Linked DNA regions of Synechococcus elongatus PCC 11801. The protein of the gene in region 2 binds, or shares a complex with, the protein of the main gene of each other region. Links are inferred from orthologs where the notes say so. Each region holds a gene or a part of one and is shown on either strand. Other genes may lie near its edges.

What was found.
Region 1: rpsT (region 2) and rpsH share a complex: the UniProt entries of both Bacillus subtilis proteins name them as parts of the 30S ribosomal subunit. The link is inferred for Synechococcus elongatus PCC 11801 from one-to-one orthologs.

The regions. Positions count from the first base shown.
Region 1 is NZ_CP030139.2:1,564,450-1,567,513, forward strand. Bases 306-3,051 are described here. They hold rpsH (30S ribosomal protein S8), read left to right. Parts: upstream 306-1,350; coding sequence 1,351-1,752; downstream 1,753-3,051. Other genes in these bases: rplN (50S ribosomal protein L14), read left to right, coding at 306-400; rplX (50S ribosomal protein L24), read left to right, coding at 400-741; rplE (50S ribosomal protein L5), read left to right, coding at 784-1,323; rplF (50S ribosomal protein L6), read left to right, coding at 1,789-2,328; rplR (50S ribosomal protein L18), read left to right, coding at 2,328-2,690. Outside these bases: rpsQ (30S ribosomal protein S17), read left to right, coding at 1-23; more of rplN, read left to right, coding at 35-305; more of rpsE, read left to right, coding at 3,052-3,064. UniProt on the Bacillus subtilis protein: One of the primary rRNA binding proteins, it binds directly to 16S rRNA central domain where it helps coordinate assembly of the platform of the 30S subunit.
Region 2 is NZ_CP030139.2:646,090-649,357, forward strand. What follows is about bases 319-3,268. They hold rpsT (30S ribosomal protein S20), read left to right. Parts: upstream 319-1,620; coding sequence 1,621-1,917; downstream 1,918-3,268. Other genes in these bases: hisD (histidinol dehydrogenase), read right to left, coding at 319-1,416; DOP62_RS03030 (TatD family hydrolase), read left to right, coding at 1,984-2,781; rpoB (DNA-directed RNA polymerase subunit beta), read left to right, coding at 2,863-3,268. Outside these bases: DOP62_RS03015 (ATP-dependent helicase), read left to right, coding at 1-65; more of hisD, read right to left, coding at 112-318. UniProt on the Bacillus subtilis protein: Binds directly to 16S ribosomal RNA.

The DNA.
Region 1 (3,064 bases), 920 kb from region 2 along the record:
TTCTCGAAAGCGTCGGTGCCTGAGGAAGCCATCCATGATTCAGCAGGAAACCTATCTCAACGTTGCCGATAACAGTGGCGCTCGGAAGCTGATGTGCATCCGCGTCCTGGGCAGCAACCGCCGCTATGCCGGCGTCGGCGATGTGATTATCGCCGTGGTCAAGGATGCTCTCCCCAACATGCCGGTCAAAAAATCGGACGTGGTGCGGGCTGTAATCGTCCGGACGAAAAAAAGCTTGCGGCGCGATAGCGGCAACGTCATCCGTTTCGATGACAACGCAGCGGTGATCATCAATGCCGATGGCAACCCTCGTGGTACGCGGGTCTTTGGCCCCGTGGCTCGGGAGCTGCGCGATCGCAACTTCACCAAAATTGTTTCGCTTGCTCCGGAGGTGATCTAATGGCTGTTCAAAAGCCAGTTCGCCACAAAGTTCACGTCAAAAAAGGTGACACCGTTCAGGTGATTGCCGGCAAAGACAAAGGCACCGTGGGCGAAGTGCTCCAGGTCTTCCCAAAAACTAGCCGTGTGTTGGTCAAGGGCGTCAACCTGCGCACCAAACACGTCAAGCCTCGCCAAGAAGGGGAGTCTGGCCAAATCGTGGTTGAGGAAGCCTCGATTCACAGCTCCAACGTGCAGCTCTACTCCACCGCTCAAAAAGTGGCGAGCCGAGTGGCCTACACCTTCACGGAAGACGGTCGGAAAGTGCGCAAGCTCAAAAAGACCGGCGAAATCATCGATTGATTCACCAGTCCCTGACCCAGCCCAGGGAAATGAGAGTTTTCTATGTCCCTCAAAACCAAGTACCGAGACATCATCGTTCCGAAATTGATGAAGGAGTTCGGCTACACGAACATTCATCAAGTTCCCAAAGTTGTCAAAGTGACGATTAACCGTGGCTTGGGCGAAGCAGCCCAGAATGCCAAGGCGTTAGAGTCCTCCCTCGCTGAAGTTGCTAAGATCGCTGGTCAAAAGCCAGTTGTCACTCGGGCGAAAAAAGCGATCGCAGGCTTCAAGATTCGTGCTGGCATGCCTGTCGGCTTGATGGTGACCTTGCGGGGCGATCGTCGCGATGCGTTCCTCGAACGGTTGATCAATCTGGCCCTGCCGCGAATTCGTGACTTTCGTGGCATCAGCCCCCGTAGCTTTGACGGGCGTGGGAACTACACCCTTGGTCTGCGCGAGCAGCTGATCTTTCCCGAGATCACTTACGACAGCATCGACCAGATCCGCGGCATGGACATCACCATTGTCACCAGTGCCAACAGCGACGAAGAAGGCCGTGCGCTGCTGCGTGAGCTGGGCATGCCCTTCCGGGAGAACTAAGAGGCACTTCCAAGCGAAGAGGAAATTATGGCGGTCAACGATCCGATTGCAGATATGCTGACGCGCATCCGGAATGCCAGCGAAGCGCGCCACGCGACCACCGTGGTGCCCGCATCCCGGCTTGCTCGCAGTATTGCTGAAGTGCTCAAGCGCGAAGGCTTCATCGCTGACTTTGAAGAAAGCGGCGAAGGCGTTCAACGTCACCTTGTGCTGAGCCTGAAATACAAGGGCAAAAATCAGCAGCCCATCATCAAAGCCCTCAAGCGGGTCAGCAAACCCGGCTTGCGAGTTTATTCCAACCGTCGTGACCTACCGCGCGTTTTGGGCGGTATTGGCATCGCGATTATCTCCACTTCCCAAGGCATCATGACGGACCGAGATGCTCGGCGTCAGGGAGTGGGTGGCGAAGTGCTCTGCTACGTCTGGTAGTCGACCGGTTGTCGGAGTCCCCACAGGAGCAGTCCAGTGTCTCGTATTGGTAAACGTCCCATCCCTATCCCCGCGAAGGTCAGCGTGGCGATCGACGGTCGTTTGGTGTCTGTCAAAGGCCCCAAAGGCGAACTGAGTCGCGAGCTACCCAGCGGCGTTGTCGTGACTCAAGAAGACGGCAACATCATCGTGTCGCGCGCCGATGAATCGCGCCTTGCCCGCCAACGTCACGGCCTGAGCCGGACGCTGGTTGCCAACTTGGTTGAGGGCGTCGATGCCGGCTTCCAAAAGCGCTTGGAAATCATCGGTGTTGGTTACCGGGCCCAAGTTCAAGGCAAGACCTTGGTCTTGAATGTCGGCTACAGCAACCCTGTGCAAATTGAACCGCCCGATGGCATTCAGTTTGCAGTCGAGAACAACACCAACGTGATTGTTAGCGGCATTAGTAAAGAAGTCGTGGGTAACACGGCTGCCCGCATCCGCGCCGTGCGGCCCCCTGAACCCTACAAGGGTAAAGGGATTCGCTATGCAGGCGAGGTTGTCCTCCGTAAGGCTGGCAAGACAGGTAAGAAGTGATGAAAGTAAGTCGTCGCGAATCCACCCGTCGCAGACACCGCCGTGTTCGCCGCACGATTGTCGGCACGCCGGCTCGTCCGCGTCTGTCGGTGTTTCGCTCCAACAACCACATCTATGCGCAAGTGATCGACGATGCTGCGGGCCACACGTTGGCTGCTGCATCCAGTCTCGATCCGGATCTGCGCCAAGCATTGACGTCTGGTGGCAACCAGCAAGCTTCGGCAGCCGTCGGCAAGCTGATTGCCGAACGGGCTCAAGCCAAAGGCGTTACGACTGTCGTGTTCGATCGCGGCGGCAACCTTTACCATGGTCGCGTCAAGGCTTTGGCCGAGGCGGCCCGCGAAGCTGGACTGGAGTTCTAGGTGATGGCTGAAGAGAAAGACAAGAAGCAGTCTTCCCGTCGGCGCAGCAATCGTCGCACCGAGAAGGAAAGCGAGTGGCAAGAGCGGGTGGTTCAAATCCGCCGTGTCACCAAGGTCGTCAAGGGTGGTAAGAAACTCAGCTTCCGGGCGATCGTGATCGTTGGTAACGAGCGCGGTCAAGTGGGTGTTGGTGTGGGCAAAGCCAGCGACGTGATCGGTGCTGTCCGTAAGGGCGTGGCCGATGGCAAAAAACACCTCGTCAGCGTGCCCTTGACCCGTGATCAGTCCATTCCTCACCCCAGCACTGGGGAAGGCGGGGCTGCTCAAGTCCTGATCCGTCCTGCAGCGCCTGGTACTGGTGTAATTGCCGGTGG
Region 2 (3,268 bases):
GATCGGAACTCATCCAGCAGTTTTGGGCCGAGATTACCGCCGAGTTGATGCCGCAGCAGTCTTAACCCGGCTGCAGTGGCAACAGTCTGAAGCAGCTGTTTTCAACTGCCCTTAGCGATCCAACGACTGCTGGCGTAACCGCACCGATTCTGCATGCGATTCCAAGCCTTCAGCGGTCGCCAGAACATCGACTGCTCGCGCCACCCGTTGCAACGAGGCGGCGGTGTATTCAATCAGGCTAGAGGACTTGAGGAAGGTTTCCACACTCAGGGCTGAGGCATAGCGAGCTGCTCCCGAGGTTGGCAGGGTGTGATTGGGGCCAGCGACATAGTCACCGATCGCTTCTGGCGTCAGAGAGCCGAGGAAGATCGCCCCCGCATGGCGAATCTTTTCAACGAGTGCCCAAGGATCTTCGACTTCCAGTTCCAAGTGTTCGGGCGCAAACTGATTCGAGAGCTTCACGGCTGTCTCCAGCGAGTCCACCACGATCGCAAGGCCGTAGTGAGCGATCGCTTTTTCGGTGACCAACCGGCGCGGATGATCCTGCAGCTGCCGTTCGACTTCGAGGCTGACCTGCGTTGCCATCTCTAGATCGGGCGTGATCAAAATCGCCGCTGCCAGCGGATCATGTTCTGCCTGAGCGAGCAAATCCGCAGCAACCCAACGCGGGTTGGCACTGCGATCGGCAATGATCAGCACCTCAGAAGGCCCTGCCAAGGAGTCAATGCCGACGGTGCCATAGACCAATTTCTTAGCCAGCGTCACATAGATATTGCCGGGGCCGCTGATCACATCAACCTTGGGAATGGTCGCCGTGCCGTAGGCCAAAGCTGCGATCGCCTGTGCTCCACCCACACGGTAAATCTCTTCAATCCCAGCCTCTTGTGCCGCGACAAGAACAGCCGGGTTCAAGCTGCCATCCGGCCCTGGTGGCGTGGTGATCACCACCCGTTCCACTCCAGCGACCTTGGCAGGAACAGCATTCATCAGCACCGTGCTGGGATAAGCTGCTCGCCCACCCGGTACATAGAGACCAGCACGGTCGACAGGGGTATAACGCTTGCCCAACACTTCACCATCGGCCCCAAACTGGACCCAGCTTTTGGGTACGCGCTGACGGTGAAATGCCTCAATTTGACGATGGGCTAACCGGATCGCATCAAGGAGGTCTTTAGGAATTTGCTGATAGGCCGCATCTAGCTCGGCGCCACTGACCCGCAGGTTCTCGGCTTGCAACGCAAAACCATCAAATTCTTGGGTGAATTCGATCAGAGCGGCATCGCCGCGACGCTGCACCGCTTGGACAATCTCCCGAACGCTGGCTTCACGGTGGACGACGGCATCATCATGGGTGCGATCGCAAATTCGCTCAATTTCAGCCTGAGCTTCAGCGAGGTGAGAAACAATTCGCAGCATGACCCCATCCAGCAGCGGAACCCAGAGTGGCAAGGACTCTCGAAGGATGAAAACTTCTCAATCTTGAGCCCGAAAGTCCTTTCAGCTTATCGCGAGTCCCAATTGGGCGACTCTCAGCGATTGCGATTACCCTGTCAGCACAATCTCCAAAAACCTGATATGATCGTTGACTGTGCGATCTACAACAGACGGATTTTCTGAGCTGTGGCTAATATCAAGTCTGCCATCAAACGTGTCCAGATCGCGGAGCGCAACCGCCTCCGCAATAAGGCCTACAAGTCAGCAGTCAAAACGCTGGTCAAGCACTGCTTCACGGCCTTCGACGCCTATGCGGCAGACCCCAACGAAACCGCCCGCCAAGCAGTGAACGAACGCCTCTCGGCGGCCTACAGCAAAATCGACAAAGCGGTGAAACGCGGCGTTCTGCATGCCAACACCGGTGCGCGCAAAAAAGCTCGTCTTGCCAAAGCCTTCCACCTGAAGGTTGACCCCCAAGCCTAGACCGCGATCGCCCCTCACTGTAGGGCTATTGCTGTTCACTGTTGCTGGGATTGTCGACCTCACTCAATGCAGCTCGTCGATACTCACGTTCACCTCAATTTCGACTGCTTCGCGGCAGAACTAGATGCCGTGGCTGATCAATGGCGCCAAGCGGGTGTGACTCGCTTGGTGCATTCCTGTGTTACGCCGGCGGAATTTCCACAACTGCAAGCGATCGCTGATCGCTTTCCAGAAGTGTCGTTGGCAGTGGGCCTGCATCCCCTTGATGTAGAGCTTTGGCAGGATGACACGGCTACAGAAATTGAGGCTTTGGCGCGGGCTGATCGGCGGGTTGTGGCGATTGGTGAGACGGGCTTGGACTTTTTCAAGTCCGAAGACCACGAGCATCAGTACGCTGCGGTGGAAGCCCAGTTAGCAATCGCGCGATCGCTGGATCTGCCAGTGATTCTGCACTGCCGTGAGGCAGCGACAGCCATGGCCCAAGTCCTGCGATCGCAGCAGTCCCAGCCCGGGCCCCTGAGAGGGGTGATGCACTGCTGGGGCGGCACGCCGGAAGAAACCCGCTGGTTTTTGGATCTCGGGTTTTACATCAGCTTCAGTGGCACCCTGACGTTTGGCAAAGCCGAGACGATTCGCGACTCGGCTCGGCTCGTGCCCGGCGATCGCCTGCTGATTGAAACCGATTGTCCGTTTCTAGCGCCAGTTCCCAAGCGGGGCAAGCGCAATGAACCGGCTTTCGTGCAGCATGTGGCGGCTCGGATGGCTGAAGTCCGTTCCGAAACTCTGGAAGCGATCGCGGCAACTACCACCCGCAACGCTTTCGAACTGTTCCGTTTACCGACTGCTCTACCGCAAGTTGCTTAATCCTTAAGCAATCAGCAAGGGTTGTCAAAGACCGTTACAATTGTAGATTCGCGCTTCGGCGCTAAACGACCGAGGAGACGCATGGCTGAGCAAACGCAACTCGCTCCCGCTGCCTTCCATTTACCTGATCTTGTTGCCATTCAACGGAATAGCTTCCGTTGGTTCCTAGAAGAAGGACTAATTGAAGAGCTAGAAAGCTTTTCACCGATCACAGATTACACCGGTAAGCTTGAGCTGCACTTCCTCGGTAAGCAGTATAAGCTCAAGCGCCCGAAGTACGACGTTGATGAAGCAAAACGGCGCGATGGCACCTACTCGGTGCAGATGTATGTACCGACGCGCCTGATCAACAAAGAGACGGGCGAAATTAAGGAGCAGGAAGTCTTTATTGGCGATCTGCCTCTGATGACCGACCGCGGCACCTTCATCATCAACGGTGCTGAGCGGGTGATCGTCAACCAAATCGTCCGTAGCCCTGGGGTTTACT